Regions from separate parts of the Mitsuaria sp. RG genome, predicted to be linked through region 2. Evidence: riboswitches for the same ligand, from Rfam matches in the RefSeq annotation. Region 2 holds a riboswitch; each other region holds the start of a gene.

Region 1 (3,995 bases), on a different contig from region 2:
TCAGCTCCGGATCGCCGGGGCCGGCACCGATGAAATAAACCGTCATGGGGGTTCCTTGCAGAAATATGGCGCGGATTATCCGCCGATCGCCAAGGCGAGGGTAGCGCCGCCGAGTACCTGCCTGGGCACATGCAGGCGGCCGTTTTCGCCAGCCAGGGCCAGGGCAGTGCTTTCGGCGACGCCCCAGCAGCCGGTCTGGGCGTACACCGTGGCCGAACGATGGCTGAGCAGCGGCTCGAAGACCGTCAGGTGCGTGGCGTCGAAGCAGATGTAAGGCAGCCCGAGGCGCTCGGCCAATGCCAGCAGGCCGGGTTCGCGAGCCTTGGGCTCGATGCTGGCAATGGCGCGCAGGGCCGAGAGGGGCAGGGCGTGGCGGGTGAGCGTCTGGCGCAGCAGCACCGCCAGTGTCTCGACCGGGCAACCACGGCGGCAACCAAAGCCGGCGAACATCGCCGGCTGCACGGGCAGATCGCGCATCAGGCCTGGCTGGAACGACGGTAAAGCCACGCGCTGAGCAGGCCCAAGGCCAGCCAGAACGCGGCGTTGGTCAGCCAGGAAGCGATCTTGAACTGGGTCGCGAGGGCTTCCGGCGCCAGGCTTTCATGCACTGCGGGTTGCGGCGCGCCGATCAGGTGCGGGATCACCAGCAGGGCCACACCAAGCACCTTGAACAACCAGTGCCGGGCGAACACCAGCAGCGCCAGGCCGGCGGCGGTGGCTGCGGCGGTGCCGATCCACCAGGTCTGGCGCTGGCCAAGGTCGGCGGCGGCGGTGCCGGGCAGTTCCGGTGGCAGGCCCAGGGTCGGTGCCAGGCAGAACACGGCGAAGCCGGCCAGGCCCCACAGTGCGCCGGTGGCCACGCGGTTCGGTTCGCGCAGGCTGTAGAGGGCGACCAGGATCAGGGCAAAACCGACGGCGACCACCAGGTTGCCGCCAGTAGTGGACAGCACGCGCTGCCAGCCGTCCTCCGGCGCCCAGGCCTCGGCACTGTGTTCATGCTCATGGGGCGCTGCGGCGTCGCCGTGCTCATGCTGTTCGGCGACCGGGGCAGTGGATTCGTAGGTTTCCGCCTGGAGAATCAGTGGGGCGACCCAGAAGCTTTGCAGCAGGGTCAGCAACAGGGCCGCGAGCAGGCCGCTGAAACCCGCGGTACGGGCGATGCGCGTAATCATGCGGATTTACTCAGTGGCAAGGGAAGGCGGCACTGTGGCGGGTGTCGTGGGCGGCATTGTGCACCGCCTCGATGTGCGAGAAACCGGCGAAGTACACCAGGCACAGCCCCAGCAGGCTGGCGCCGACCGCGACGATCAGTCGCTGGCTGAGGCTGACGGGGGTGGCGATACTGTGTTTGGCGCTGGTGATGGGCATGACGCGTTCCTCTGCTGCTTTTGTTGTGGCAACGGGCATGCGCGACGACCCCGGGCACGGCTGGCCCGAGTGATACGACGACGCCCGCCCACCGCGGGGTGTACTGTGAGCACGTCAGGCCGGTCTCCGGGCTCGCGAGGTGGAGCAAGGCTCCTTCCATGGCGTCACCTTCCCATGCCTTGAGGCTGGCACAGTGGTCCGGACGCTTCTCTCGCTTACCGTTGCGGGGGCAGCACCGGCCTTGTCGGCTCCTGGAATGGAGACGCGACGCACCGGTTTCCCGTTTCACCCCCGTGGGGGCACCTGAACGCAATGCGCTAGCAAATCACGGGGCCGGGCCCGCGTCAATCGCCGCGGCGGTTGACCGCCAGGCAGGCACTGCGTAGCCTTGCCGCTGCGAGGTTCTCGGGCGTTGGCCCGAGCTAAGACGGGAACGCGGTACAAGCCGCGGCTGCCCCCGCAACTGTAAGCACTGAAGGGTTCGGCACAGCCACTGCGCAGGCGCGCGGGAAGGCGCCGGCCCACCGGCCAGCGAGCCGCAGCGGTGCAAGCCAGGAGACCTGCCTCGTGACGTTTTCGACTTTCAACCGGGCGGGGTGATCCGGTGGCGAACGCGCCAGGCCGGCATGGCCGTGGCTGTCGTCCTGCATGCCCGCGCCATTGCTGCCAAGGGCATCGCGACATGAAAACACTGGCCAAGCTTCCCGTCACCATCGTCACCGGCTTCCTCGGCTCAGGCAAGACCACCTTGCTGCGCCATATGCTCGACAACGCCCAGGGCCGCCGCATCGCGGTGATCGTCAACGAATTCGGCGAGCTGGGCATCGACGGCGAGATCCTCAAGCAGTGCAGCATCGGTTGCACAGAGGAAGAGGCCAATGGCCGCGTCTACGAACTGGCCAACGGTTGCCTGTGCTGCACCGTGCAGGAAGAATTCTTCCCGGTGATGCGCGAGTTGGTGGCCCGGCGCGGCGACCTCGACCACATCCTTATCGAAACCAGTGGCCTGGCCTTGCCCAAACCGCTGGTACAGGCCTTCCAGTGGCCGGAAATCCGCAACGCTTGCACCGTCGACGCGGTGATCACCGTGGTCGACAGCCCGGCCGTGGCCGCCGGCACCTTCGCTGCCTACCCGGACCAGGTCGACGCCCAGCGCAAGCTCGACCCGAACCTCGACCATGAGTCGCCGCTCCATGAATTGTTCGCCGACCAGCTGGCCAGCGCCGATCTGGTGGTGCTGAACAAAGCCGACCTGATCGACGCCGAGGGCCTGGCCAAGGTCCGTGCCGAGGTGGCCGAGGAACTGCCGCCGGCGGTCAAGGTGATCGAGGCCAGCAGCGGCCGCCTGCCGCTGGAAGTGTTGCTGGGCGTGGGCGCCGAATCCGAGGCGCATATCGACGGTCGCCGTACCCATCACGACTCGCATCACGACGGCGATGACCATGACGACCATGACCACGACGCCTTCGACTCGATCTCCATCGACCTGCCCGAGGCCGACGAGAGCCTGCTGCTCGATGCCCTGACCCAGCTGGTCACCGAGTTCGGCATCCTGCGCGCCAAGGGCTTCGCCGCCATCCCCGGCAAGCCGATGCGCCTGCTGATCCAGGGTGTGGGCACCCGCTTCGACAAGCATTTCGACCGTGCCTGGCGCAGCGACGAGCCCCGGATCACCCGCCTGGTGCTGATCGGCCAGGATCTCGACGCGGCGCAGCTGGAAGCGCGCCTGCGCCAGGCCCTGGGCGCCTGATCCATGCACCTGCTGCGGACCCAGCCCGGCGGCTTCGTGCCGGACGACAGCATCGCCGATCTCGGCCAGACCCCCGCCGACCTGGTGATCCTCTGCAGCGGCGATTCACACCTGGCGCTGCTCGCCGAAACCGCCGAGCAGTTGCCGGCGGATTTCCCCAGCGTGCGCCTGGCCAACCCGATGCAGGTGCAGAACCACGCCTCGGTCGACTTGTATATCGACCAGGTGCTGCGCCATGCCAAGGTGATCCTGATATCACTGCATGGCGGTGTCGGTTACTGGCGCTATGGTGTCGAGCAACTGGTCGAACTGGCGGGGCGAGGGGTACAGCTGATCCTGGTGCCCGGCGACGACCGCCCCGACCCTGAGCTCACCGACCTGGGCACGGTTCGCGGCGAACAGGCCGAACGCCTCTGGCACTTCCTGCGCCAGGGCGGCAAGGCCAACGCGGTGAACCTGTTCAACTGCCTGGCCAGCCAGTGGCTGGGGCGCGATTACCCGTGGGACGAGCCACAGCCCTTGCCGCGCACGGCGGTCTATCATCCAGCCAAGGGCACGGCTTGTCCCGAGGACTGGTACGCCGAGTGGAACCCGGAGCATCCGGTGGCGCCGTTGCTGTTCTACCGTTCGCACCTGCAGGCGGCCAACACCGCGTTCATCGATGTGTTCTGCCAGCGCCTGCAGGCCTGCGGTCTGAACCCATTGCCCATCGCCGTGGCCAGCCTGAAGGAGCGCGCCTGCCTGGACCAGGTCGAGGCCTGGCTCGATGAGGTGCAGGCCGAAGTGGTGATCAACACCACAGGTTTCGCCCTGTCCAGCCCCGAGCAACCCAACCTGCGCCCGCTGCGCCGCGATGTACCGGTGCTGCAGGCCATCT
Region 2 (3,995 bases):
TGCGGTCGCTGCGGGCGTTGTTGACCAGGTCGTCACGGTCGATGTGGTTCTGGTCGCGGCGGATGCCGGTGACCAGCGCGAGGCGGTCGCTCAGCTGGGTGCGGTTCTCGGCGAACAGGGCGAAGGTGTCGACCTTGGACAGCGTCTGCGCGCGGGTCGGGCTGAGGCTGTGGAAACCGCCCGGAGCCGGATGCCACGGGTCGAGCGGGTCGCTGCTGCCATCGCTGTAGGGCGAGTTGCTGTCGACGTTGAAGCGGATGCGGTTGTATTCGGCGCCGACCACGGTCTTGCTGGCCAGGCCGAACAGGCCATGGTCGAAGGTAAAGCTCTGGCGATCGCCGAGCTGCTCCTGGTTATGGCGAATCTCGAGGAAGCTGCCGCGCTGGATCACGCCGTTGGCGGCGTCCCAGGCGTAGGACTCGGCGTTGCGCCACTGGCGGCGGCTCTTGATGTAGTACAGCTGGTTGCTGGCGATGACACTGTCGCTGAGGGTCCAGTCGGTGGTCAGGCGCGTCCACTCGTCGTGGTAGCGCTGTTCGTCGTTGCTGACGTTGTAGTTCTTGCGGCGCACGCTGCTGCGCAGGTGCCCGTCGATCAGCGGGGTGCCGTAGTAGTTGGCTGGTTGCGCATCGCCGCGTTCGTGGGCGAGGGTGAAGCTCAGGTCGTCGCTGGCATCGAAGCGCAGGGCGGCGCTGAGGGCCAGGCTGCGCGAGTCGGTGCGGTCGACCCAGCCGTTGCCGGCCTGCTGGTTGAGGGTCACGCGGTAGCTCAGCCGCTCGCTCAGGCTGCCGCCGCTGTCCAGGCCCAGTTGCTGGCGGTCCCAGGAGCCGTAGCCCAGGCGCAGGTGGTTGCGGATGTCACCGGCGAACGGCTTCTTCGGCACCACGTTGACCACCGCGCCGGTGGCGCCTTCGCCGTACAGCACCGAGGAGGGGCCGCGGATCACGTCGATGCGTTCGACCATCCACGGGGCGACCGGGAAGGTCAGGGTGCCGGCGCCGGCGTACAGGCGCGAGCCGTCGAACAGGGTCATCACCGAACTCTGCCCGGTGAAGCCCCGGGCCGACAGGCCGGTACCGCCGTCGCCCGGTGTGCCGATGAAGGTCAGGCCCGGCGAGCGGGTCACGGCGTCCTGCACGGTGAGGTTGTTGCGCTGCTGGATCTGCGCCTCGGTCAGGCTGCTGGTGCTGGCCGGGGTGTCCAGGGCGCTGAGGTTCAGGCGCGAGCCGGCCGGGGTTGGCGTGGCCAGGTCGATGACCTGTGGCTCGCGGGTGTCGGTGATCGCCGTGGAGGGCAGGGTGAGGGGCGCCACTTCATGGTCGTCGGCCAGTGCTGGCAGGGACACGGCCAGGCAGGCCGCCAGGGTGTGAAGCTTGTTGATTCGGGACATGTCGTTCCACTGCTGCAGGAAGGAATGGATCCCGGTGGAAAACACGCAACGGCGAAGCGCGCACGCAGGCGCGCGCGGATACCGGCCTGCGCCCGCCCACCGCGGGTTGCCAAGTGAAGCCTCAGGCCGGTCTCCGGGCTTGCGAGGAGCATGAAGCCTTCACCTTCCCATGCGTGCGCACAGTGGTCTGTCGAAGGATTCGCTCGCTTACCGTTGCGGGGGCAGCGCCGGACTTGTCGTGACAACGACGCACCGGCTTCCCGTTTCACCCTGCGCGCGGCGGCGCAGGACACCTGAAACTGGCGCGCATCTGACCATCGAACGGGTGGCGAGTCAATCGCCTGGGTGGCAGGAAAATATCTGGTGGGGCAATGGGTTAGCTGCAATTGCGTTGTCGCTGATCGCGGGGCAAGCCCGCTCCCACGGCGATACCCTGGCAGCTCCAGGCAATCGGATCGTGGGAGCGGGCTTGCCCCGCGATGGGTTCAGCGCCCGCGCCGACGCGAAACCCGCGCCTCGATATTCTTGCGTCCGATCAGCAGCGCCGGCTTTTCCACCACCGGCTCGTCTGCCAGCCACTTGTACATCACCAGGCAGTCCACCAGGCCCAGCTCGGCATGGCGGTAAGCCCTGGGCAGGCGGCCGACGGTCTCGAAGCCGAGCTTGTGCCACAGCGCCACCGCCACCTCGTTGCTGGCCACCACCGAATTGAACTGCAGGGCCAGGAAGCCCTCCTGGCGCGCCAGCTTCTGCGAGTGCTCGCACATCAGCCTGGCCACGCCCCGGCCGCGGGCCTGCTCGCAGACCATGTAGCCGCAGTTGCCGACATGCCCGCCGGGGCCGGCGGCATTGGCCTTGAGGAAGTAGGAGCCGAGCAGCACGCCGTCGTCCTCGGCCACCAGGGTGCGCAACGGGGTTTCCAGCCACAACCGACGCGCCTGGTCGACGTCCAGGGCCGGGTCGAAGGCGTAGGTCTGGCGGGCCTGGACAATGGCCTGGAAGGTCGGCCAGAAGCGTTCGAAGTCTTCCGGGGTCATGGGGCGTATCTGGATCATGGTGGTTCCTGCACGGGCTGAACCGCCAAGTCTGGGTGTCGCGGCGCCGTCGCGCAAGGGCGGCGGCGCCATGAAGTTTCAGGCGCCAGTCTTGCCCACGGCGTCCAGCGCCCTGGCCGAGTAGACCAGCGCGGCGCCGGCGTTCATTGCCACCGCCACGCCCAGGGCCTCGGCGATCTCCTCGCGGGTGGCGCCGTGCTTGACCGCCTGCTGCGAATGCACGGCAATGCAGCCGTCGCAGCGGGTGGTGACGGCGACGGCCAACGAGATCAGCTCACGGGTCTTGGCGTCCAGGTGATTGGTCTTGGCCCCGGCGCCGCTGGCGGTCGCGTAGCCGGCCACGGTATCGGGTGAGAGTTGCTTGAGATCGCCGATGCCGGCCATCAACTGCTTACGGTAGGCGTCCCAGTCCATCATGCTCATCGTCTTCACCTTGTCAGGTTGGCAACAGGAGCATTCAGGCTAGTCGATATTTCGCTGGAGGGGCTGGCCCCAGGGAGAATGGATCAAGCCCGGGACCTGTTCGAATCACTGGTCAATCGGTCGGTACCCGGCGCAGCGCCGCCGCCAACGCTACGGTCAGTGCCACTGCCAGGCCCATGGCGAGGCCGATGGTCACGGCAACCCCCAATCGTTCCAGCAACCCCGCCATCGCCAGGTAGAATGCAATCACTCCCACCGCACCAATGGCATTGCCCCGCACCATCGCCGCCATCCCGGCTCGGCCGCCCTGCACATGGGCGAACACCACCAGCGGCCAGGCGATCACCGGAATTGGCGCCAGCATGCCGCTGGTGGCCGGCCCCAGCCAGCTGGCCAGGCTGGTGGTGATCATCAGCAGCGAGGTGGCCGATACCATGCGCAAGGGAATCTCCCAATACCGCTGCCGGGGACGGGCGAGGGTGTCGGGCCTGGGCTCGCGGCCACTGGCGCGGATCAGCACGCCGATCAGCAGCAGCGCCACGGCCACCGACAGGTAAAGCCCACCCCAGTGGGTGAAGGCATAGGCCGCCAGGCCGTAGAACAGGATCGCCAGCAGCACGGCCGGGGCGATATCGACCCTGCGCGTGGCGAACAGGTAGAAGGCGTAGGTGGCCTGCACCGCCGCCAACCCACCCAGCGCGCCGGGCACCGCGCCCAGGGCGAAGCCCGTGCCTTGCTCCAGGCACAGGAAGGTCATCACCAGGGCCGAGGTGATCGGCAGACCGGACAGCAGCCCGCCGAGCAGTCCGCCCCAGCGCCGCGAGGCGAGGGAGATGGCCCACATCAGCAGCGGGGTGACCAGGAGTTTCAGGTAGAAAAGGGTCATTACGCGAGGTTCCGGTTCTGCAGGGTACGCGCCCGCCGTCGGCATTGGGTGGGGCGCGGGTCGATCAGCCGCGGCTGGCCTCAAGGGCCTGGGCGAGGTCGGCGATGATGTCGTCGCTGTGCTCGATGCCGATCGACAGGCGCACCATGTCGCGCGGTACGCCGGCCTTCTCCAGCTCTTCGTCGTTGAGTTGACGATGGGTGGTGGAGGCGGGGTGGCAGGCCAGCGACTTGGCGTCGCC
Region 3 (3,995 bases), on a different contig from region 2:
GGCCGTTGTAGTGGTAGAAGGTGTTGCGCAGCTGGTTGCTGTCATCGATGCGGTAGTCGGTGATCGAGCGCAGCCAGCGCGTGCGCTGCTCGTAGCGGCCGTCCTCGACGTTGTAGTTGTTGAAGCGATTGTGCTTGTCGATATGCAGGGTGCCGACCGCCGGCTGCAGCACCGGCGAGCCCCAGTACGGGCTGTCCTCTTTTTCTTCCAGGTACTCGATGGCCAGGGTGTGCGACAACTGGTCGTTGATGTCGCTGAGCAGCGAGAAGGCCAGGTTGCCGGCCCCGTTCTCCTGGCGGTCGATATAGCCATTGGTGCTGGTGCGGCTGTAGTCGAGCCGGGCGTAGTGGCGTGGGCCGTCGCCGCTGTTGAGCGCCTTGTTGAAGCCGACCGAGGTCTCCATCGTGTCGTAGCGGCCATAGCTGACGCGGCCTTCGAAGGTATCCTCGTCGCGGTTGGCCAGCTTGGTGATCATGTTCAGGCTGCCGCCGACGGCGCCGCTGCCGTTGAGGAACGACGAGGGGCCGCCGAGCAGTTCGACGCGGTCGTAGATCCACGCCCCGACCGGTCGCCCGGCAGCGCCGTACTGCAGGTTGATGCCATTGAACAGCTGGCTGACCTGGGCACCGTTGAAGCCGCGGTACGACACGTAGCCGCCCCAGCCGGGCGGTGCCGAAGCGTTGACCCCGGGCAGGGCGTTGGCGGCGTCCTGGAAGTTGCGCGCGCCGATGCGTTCCATGGTCTTGCGGTCGGCGACGCTGACCGAGGCGGGGTTCTCGCGGGCGCTGAGGTTCAGTCGCGAGCCGCTTTCGATAGGCCGGTCAAGGTCCAGGGTGGTGGCTTCTTTGGGTTGGTCGGCGGTGGCCGTGACGTTGCTGGCGGGCAGGGTCAGGGTGTCTTCCTGCGCCCAGGCGCAGGTTGCGCTGCCAACGAGCAGCGCCAAAGTGGTCATGCGAAACATGCAAGGCTTCCTGGCTGAAATCGGTGAGCGCACGCCCGCTGCCGATCAGGCAGCGCAGGGCGTGGCGATGTCAGAACGCGAGAAGCGAAGCAGGAGAGGCGCGCGGATTGACCAGTGGCCAGCGCTGCTTGGGCAGGGGTGGCGCGGGTTGCCTGGGTAAGGGTTTGCTCGACTCCCCGGCGAGCAAGGCCAGCAGGCCGAAGAACACCGCCAGCAGGGTGGCGCTGAACAGGCTGGCGATCACGCAGTCGCCGCCGGCGGGCAGCACCGGGTCGCTGATGTCCTGGTCGCCCTTGAACACGCCGCTGCTGTCGGCCGCGCACCAGGCGGCGTCATCCAGGCCGGCCAGGCGCAAGCCCGCCATCTGTCCATGGCCCATGGCGCACAGCAACGAGCCGAACAGGATGCTGAAATACAGCACCCAGGCGACTTGCGATCGTGTGTGGCGGGCCAGCTTCATCGGCAAAGCTCGAAGGGAATGAGAATAGGTTCGGCGTGCGGATTCTACAGCGTTTGAAACATCTGCCTAGAGTGCTCGGCCGATAAAAAACATTCGAATCGATTCACCTGGCTGGCTTGACGCCTCTCGGCCCCAGGTGTTCAGATGCCGACCGATTTCAGGTGTCCCATGCCGCCGCGCATGGGGTGAAACGGGAAACCGGTACGCGCTTCGCGCCAGTCCGGTGCTGCCCCCGCAACGGTATGCAAGTGATGCCTTCGACAGACCACTGTGGCCAGTGCGCCATGGGAAGGTGAAGGTGTCTTGTCTTGCGAGCCCGGAGACCGGCCTGGAATGTGGTAGGCAAACTCCTGCGGTGGGCGGGCATGGGCCGGTATTGGCTGTGCGCGATCCCTGCTCCTGCGTGCTTCTGCGAAAGTCACTTTCGAGAAGAGCATGATTGCTGTGATTCACTCCCGACGTTTCTCCCCCAAGGCCCGGACCCTGCTTCTGGGCTGCCTGGCCAGCCCCCTGGCACTGGCCGAAAACACCCCTCTGATCCTCGACCAGCAGATCGTCGCCGCGCCCTCGGTGGAGTCGACCACGGTCGCCGCCATGGCCCAGTACGGCAGCAAGGTCGAGATCGTCAGCCGCGAGCAGATCGAGCGCGCCGGCCCCGGCGCCGACATCACCCGGGTGATGCAGATGTTCATCCCCGGCTTCTACGTCGCGCCGAAGAACGGCCCGTTCGACTACGGCACCTACTCGCTGCTGGGCGGGCGCAACGACGACACCTTGATCCTGCTCGACGGCGTGCGCCTGAACAACCGCCTGTACGGTGGCCTGTACCTGGACACCCTGCCGGCCAACGCGGTGGAGCGCATCGAGGTGCTCAAGGGCGGCCAGAGCCTGTTGTTCGGCACCCAGGCGGTGGCGGGGGTGATCAATATCGTCACCCGCAGCCCGCAGCGCCGCGAGGCTTCGGGGGAGGTCAACCTGGGCCTGGACAGCTTCGCCGGCAACAGCAAGGACGCCCGCGTCGAGCGGATCTTCAGCAATGGTTTCGGCGACCTGGGGCTGCTGGCCTATGTCAGTCACAACGTCTCCGACGGCTACCAACCGTTTCGCAACCGTGACTACAGCGGCAACGTCAGCGACAAGAAACGCGGCTACGAGGTAACCACCTTCGGCGGCAAGGCGATCCAGGCCTTCGGCGACGATACGCGGCTGGAGCTGTTCTACCAGTACACCGACGCCAACCTCGATTTCGCCCGGCCGGTGAACAACTACAAGACCACCAATGACCGCGTGCAGCAGATCGCCACCGCCACCTTCGAGCAGCGCCTCAACGAGCGCCTGAGCTACTTCGTCAAGGGCCATGTCAACGACTGGGACACCCGCTACACCCGCATCAACAACCGCGCCGACGGCAGCCGCAACGTGGTCAACCACAACGACTACTGGGGCTTCACCGACTGGGGTGTGCAGGCCGAGGGCAAGGCCGAGCTCGACGGCGGCCATGTGCTGGTGTTCGGTTCCGACAACCAGTGGTTCAAGGGCCAGGACGACGTGCTGGTGATCGACGACAACAAGGCCCAGGCCAATGCGCTGTATGCCCAGCTGCGACCGAGGATCGAGGCCCTGCCGAACTGGCACCCGAGCCTCGGCGTGCGCCACGAGGCCATGAGCGGCGGCGACAGCGCCACGGTGGGCATGCTCACCTCGCTGTACGACCTGAACGACAACTGGCAGCTGCGCGGCCAGTACGGCAGCGCCTACAAGCTGCCCAACGCCGAGCAGCTGTTCGTCAACGAGCCTGGCGACGAGATCGGCAACCGCGACCTCAAGCCCGAGAAGAGCCGCAATGCCGAGCTTGGCCTGGACTACCACGGCCTGCTGCTGGCGCGTGAGTTCAGCGCCAGCGTCACCGTGTTCCGGCGCAAGATCACCGACCTGATCACCCTGGACGGCAGCCAGTGGGTGAATGGCCAGGGGCAGGTGCAGATGCGTGGTTTCGAGGCCGATGCACGTATCCAGCTCGACGACCAATGGAGCCTGCAGGCCGACATGACCCGTAACCTCACCGAGTCGCGTACCGGGGCGACGATCAACGACGTGCCGAGTTTCTTCGCCCGCTCGCGGCTCGGCTACGAATCGGCAGACCGCAGGTGGGGTGCCGGAGGGGCCATTCGCTACATTCGCGATGTGGTCAGCTCCAAGGGCGTCGACTACGGCCATTACTCGGTGGTCGACGCCGATGCCTATCGCTACCTGGACGGCGCCCGCCAGCACCGGCTGAGCCTGCTGGTGGAGAACCTGTTCGACCGCGACTATGTCACCAGCCGGGCGAGCAATGTCGACAACCTCGGGCGGCCGTTCACCAGCGAACTGCGGTACACCTACACCTTCTGAGGGGCGTGAGCATGGACTATCAGCGTGTGCTGTTCGTGGGCCCCGGTCTGGCGAGTGGCTCGGTGGCCGAGGCGTTCGGCGCCGAGGTTCGCGACCTGCGTGGCCGCGAGGCGGACCGGGATATCGTCGATACCCTGGAGGGCTTCGACGGGTTGTGGGTGGTTATCCGCGAGGCCCTTGACC
Region 4 (3,995 bases), on a different contig from region 2:
GCTGGATGGTTGATTAGGCCTCATTCGCTTCTCTGCAGTACCAACGTGGCCACCAACACCACCACCGCAAACCCACAAGCCACATAACCCAACGCAGCCAGACCAAGCCCCTGGATCGCCGCGCCCCCCAGCGCGGCACCGGCGGCGATGCCCGCGTTGGCCGCCGACACGTTGAGGGTCCCGGCCAGGGCCTGGGCCTTGGCGCCGGCGCGCATCACCCGCACCTGGCACACCGGGAACAGCGCCGTGTATGCGATGCCCCACAGTGCCAGGGCGCCCACCAGCAGCAGCGGGTTGCCGATCACCGGGGTGACCAGGCCCATGCCCAAGGCCAGCATCGCCAACAGCAGCAGCGTGGCCCGCAGCGGGCTGCGATCGACGATCCGTCCGGCCAGGGCGTTGCCGAGCATGCCCACCAGGCCGAAGCCCATCAGCCACCAACCGACCGCGTTGGCCGGCACGGCGGCGAACTGCTCGAGGATCTCGGCCAGGTAGGTATAGGCAGTGAACATGGCGGTGACCACCAGCGCCGAAAGCAGCACATGGGCGATGAAACGACGGTCCTTGAGAATCACCGTCTGCCGCTCCCCTGCGACGCGGGCCGGGACCTTCGGCAGAGGCGGCAGCCAGGCCCACATCAGCAGCGCCACCAGCAGGCACAGCCCGGCGCTTTCGCTGGCGGTGCCCCAGTACACCGGCAGGGCCAGCGCGGCGAGGAACCGCGCCAGGGCCAGTACCCAGACGTTCGGCGCCAGCGCCGACAGAGCATTGAAGGCGGCGAACAGCAGCAGGATGGAGATAAACAGCCCCCTGGCGCCGCAACCGCGGGCATCTGCCCAAGGTGAGCGCGATGGTCCAGGCCCTGGCCGAGCGGCTGGGGCCGCTGATTCAGGGCTGATCCAGGCTGAACGCCAGTGCATGCCTGTATCCAGGCACAGACAAATGAAATAAAATAACATTTCATTTGAATGCTATCCCTGCCTGCGACCCGCCTCGATGACCAGCCTCCCGACCACCCTCCCCAGCCAACGCCTGCACAGCATCGACGCCCTGCGCGGCCTGGTGATCCTGTTCATGCTGCTGGACCACGTGCGCGAAACCTTCTTCCTGCACCGTCAAGTCAGCGACCCGATGACCATCGACGCGATCGACGCCACCGAACCCAGCCTGTTCGTCAGCCGCACCCTGGCGCACCTGTGCGCGCCGGTGTTCGTGCTACTCACCGGGTTGTCGGCCTGGCTCTACGGTGAAAAGCACCAGGGCCGGGGCGATGTAGCGGCATTCCTGTTCAAGCGCGGCCTGTTCCTGGTGTTGCTGGAGCTCACCCTGGTCAACTTCGCCTGGACCTTCCAGTTGCCGCCGGGCGTGATCTACCTGCAGGTGATCTGGGCCATCGGCCTGAGCATGATCGCCCTGTCGCTGCTGGTGTGGCTGCCACGCCCGCTGCTGCTGGCCCTGGGCGCGCTGATCGTCGTCGGCCACAACCTGCTCGATGGCCTGCACTTCGCGCCGCACTCGGCGCTGCATGTACCCTGGGCGATCCTGCACGAACGCGGCTGGCTGGAGCTGTCCGACAGCCTGCGCCTGCGCACTTCCTACCCGGTGCTGCCGTGGATCGGCGTGATCGCCCTCGGCTACGGGCTCGGCCCCTGGTTCAGCCGCACCAGCGATGCCGGCGAGCGCCAACACCGCCTGCTGCTCGGCGGTGTGATGCTGCTGCTCGGCTTCGTCGTATTGCGTCTTTTCAACGGCTATGGCGAGGCGCCGTGGACCTTCTACGCCAGCGTCGGGCAAACGCTGATGAGCTTCTTCAACATCACCAAGTACCCGCCGTCACTGCTGTTCCTGGCCATTACCCTGGGCGTCGGCCTGTTGCTGCTACGCGCGTTCGAGCGTGCCGGCGAGGCCCGCTGGATCGGCCCGCTGGCGGTGTTCGGCGCAGCGCCGATGTTCTTCTACCTGCTGCACCTGTATGTGCTCAAGCTGCTGTATGTGGCCTGCGTGGCGCTGTTCGGCCTGAACCAGGGCAGCCATTTCGGCTTCGACGGCATCGGCGCGGTGTGGCTGGTCGCGGTACTGCTGGCGATCGCCCTGTACCTGCCGGTGCGCGGCTTCGCCCGGCTCAAGGCGCGGCGGCGCGACATCGCCTGGCTCAAGTACCTGTAAAAGCGTTTTCAGCCGATGGCCCGATGGTCTACCATGCCGCCCGCCGGTTTCCACACGGAATCAAAAGGGAATCCCGGGCGCGCCGAGAGCGGGCCAAAGGGAACTGCCCCCGCAACTGTAGGTGCCGAGCCTGCGCCATCGATGCCACTGGGTCTGCCGACCCGGGAAGGCCGGCGCCGGCCAGGACGCACCAGTCAGGAGACCTGCCGGCACGCATTCACCAACCGGCGGGGTGTCCGGGATGGTCATCCGCCCCTGGCCGCGTGCTTGCCGCACGACGCCTGGCGATGCCTGTCCGTGGGCCATTCCGTGCACCACCCGACAGGAGATCGCCCCACCATGCCGCACCGCCTCGCCACCCTGCTCGCCGGCCTGTCACTGGCGGGCCTGGCCCACGCCGACGCCACCCGCTATCCGCTGACCATCGACAACTGCGGCCTGCCGCAGACCTTCGCCCAGGCTCCGCAGCGCGCGGTGACCATCGGCCAGGCCGGCACCGAGCTGCTCTATGCCCTGGGCCTGGGCGAGCGGCTGGCGGGCACTTCGCTGTGGTTCAACAACGTGCTGCCCGAGTTCAAGGCGCAGAACGACAAGGTCGAGCGCCTGGCCGACAACGAACCGGGCTTCGAGGCGGTGGTCGGCAAGCGCCCGCAGTTGGTGACGGCGCAGTTCGAATGGATGGTCGGCGCCCAGGGCGCGGTCGGCACCCGCGAACAGTTCGCGGAACTGGGCATTCCCACCTACCTGCTGCCCTCGGATTGCGAAGGCAAGGACAACCTGGTGGGCGCCGACGGTACCCGCCTGCAGCCGTTCAGGATCGACACCATCTACAAGAGCGTCAGCCAACTGGCCGAGATCTTCGACGTGCAGGATCGCGGCGAACGCCTCAATGCCGAGCTCAAGGGCCAGCTGGACCAGGCCCGGCAACGCCTGGCCGGCCAGGACCTGAGCCACACCAGCGCATTGTTCTGGTTCTCCAGCGCCGACCTCAAGGTCGATCCTTACGTCGCCGGTCGCCAGGGCGTGGCCGACTTCATGCTGCAGACCCTCGGCGTGCGCAACGTGGTCGAATCCAGCGAAGAATGGCCGGCGGTGGGCTGGGAAACCCTGGCCAGGGCCAACCCCACCTGGCTGATCGTCGCCCGCATGGACCGCCGCCGCTACCCCGCCGACGACTACCGGAAAAAACTCGAGTTCCTGCGCAGCGACCCGGTGACCCGCAACATGGACGCGGTCAGGCAAGGCCGGATCATCGTCCTCGACGCCGACGCCATGCAGGCCGGCATCCGCCTGTTCCGTGGCCTGGAGGTGCTGTCCAGCGCCTTTGCCAGCGGTAAAGCGCCACAACCATGAGCCGCTTGCTGCCCATCAGCGCCTTCGCGCTGCTCGCCCTGTGCCTGGCCATGCTCGCCGGGATCGCCATCGGCGAGACACGGATCAGCGCCGAGGTGGTCTGGCAGGTGCTGGCCAACCAGCTGTGGCAGGCCGGTCATGCGCTCGATCCGATCGACGCCGGCATCGTCTGGAACTACCGCCTGCCGCGCACCCTGGTGGCCGCCGCCTGCGGCGCGGGGCTGGCGACCTGCGGGGTGATCCTCCAGGCGCTGCTGCGCAACCCGCTGGCCGAGCCGTACCTGCTGGGCCTGTCGGCGGGCGCCTCGACCGGCGCCGTGGCGGTGGGCCTGTTCGGCCTCGGTGGCGCGGTGCTGTCGCTGTCGGCCGGCGCCTTCATTGGCGCGCTGGCCGCGTTCGCCCTGGTGCTGGTGCTGTCGCGGGCCAGCGGCAGCCGACAGGACAATGCGCAGGTGATCCTCGCCGGCATCGCCGGC

The links. A riboswitch is a leader RNA that binds a small molecule or an ion and turns the genes downstream of it on or off. The one in region 2 is predicted to bind cobalamin.
Region 1: it holds a riboswitch for cobalamin, as region 2 does, so the genes downstream of both, POF53_RS17450 (CbtB domain-containing protein) here and POF53_RS15935 (TonB-dependent receptor) in region 2, are expected to answer to the same signal.
Region 3: it holds a riboswitch for cobalamin, as region 2 does, so the genes downstream of both, POF53_RS08240 (TonB-dependent receptor plug domain-containing protein) here and POF53_RS15935 (TonB-dependent receptor) in region 2, are expected to answer to the same signal.
Region 4: it holds a riboswitch for cobalamin, as region 2 does, so the genes downstream of both, POF53_RS21625 (ABC transporter substrate-binding protein) here and POF53_RS15935 (TonB-dependent receptor) in region 2, are expected to answer to the same signal.

The regions. Positions count from the first base shown of each region.
Region 1 is NZ_JAQMYQ010000031.1:6,612-10,606, reverse strand. It holds gene cobM (precorrin-4 C(11)-methyltransferase) at 1-46, opposite strand, end outside; gene POF53_RS17460 (cobalamin biosynthesis protein) at 76-477, opposite strand; gene POF53_RS17455 (CbtA family protein) at 477-1,172, opposite strand; gene POF53_RS17450 (CbtB domain-containing protein) at 1,183-1,368, opposite strand; cobalamin riboswitch at 1,469-1,691, opposite strand; cobalamin riboswitch at 1,751-1,950, shown strand; gene cobW (cobalamin biosynthesis protein CobW) at 2,051-3,118, shown strand; gene cobN (cobaltochelatase subunit CobN) at 3,122-3,995, shown strand, end outside.
Region 2 is NZ_JAQMYQ010000027.1:12,339-16,333, reverse strand. It holds gene POF53_RS15935 (TonB-dependent receptor) at 1-1,390, opposite strand, end outside; cobalamin riboswitch at 1,498-1,702, opposite strand; partial or broken gene POF53_RS15930 (GNAT family N-acetyltransferase) at 1,942-2,445, opposite strand; gene POF53_RS15925 (carboxymuconolactone decarboxylase family protein) at 2,524-2,862, opposite strand; gene POF53_RS15920 (hypothetical protein) at 2,981-3,754, opposite strand; gene POF53_RS15915 (bifunctional O-acetylhomoserine aminocarboxypropyltransferase/cysteine synthase) at 3,819-3,995, opposite strand, start outside.
Region 3 is NZ_JAQMYQ010000010.1:33,897-37,891, forward strand. It holds gene POF53_RS08230 (TonB-dependent receptor) at 1-961, opposite strand, end outside; gene POF53_RS08235 (DUF2946 family protein) at 1,032-1,421, opposite strand; cobalamin riboswitch at 1,564-1,767, shown strand; gene POF53_RS08240 (TonB-dependent receptor plug domain-containing protein) at 1,857-3,812, shown strand; gene POF53_RS08245 ((2Fe-2S) ferredoxin domain-containing protein) at 3,824-3,995, shown strand, end outside.
Region 4 is NZ_JAQMYQ010000048.1:2,147-6,141, forward strand. It holds gene POF53_RS21610 (PAAR domain-containing protein) at 1-17, shown strand, start outside; gene POF53_RS21615 (MFS transporter) at 21-920, opposite strand; gene POF53_RS21620 (acetyltransferase domain-containing protein) at 997-2,166, shown strand; cobalamin riboswitch at 2,194-2,391, shown strand; gene POF53_RS21625 (ABC transporter substrate-binding protein) at 2,506-3,519, shown strand; gene POF53_RS21630 (FecCD family ABC transporter permease) at 3,516-3,995, shown strand, end outside.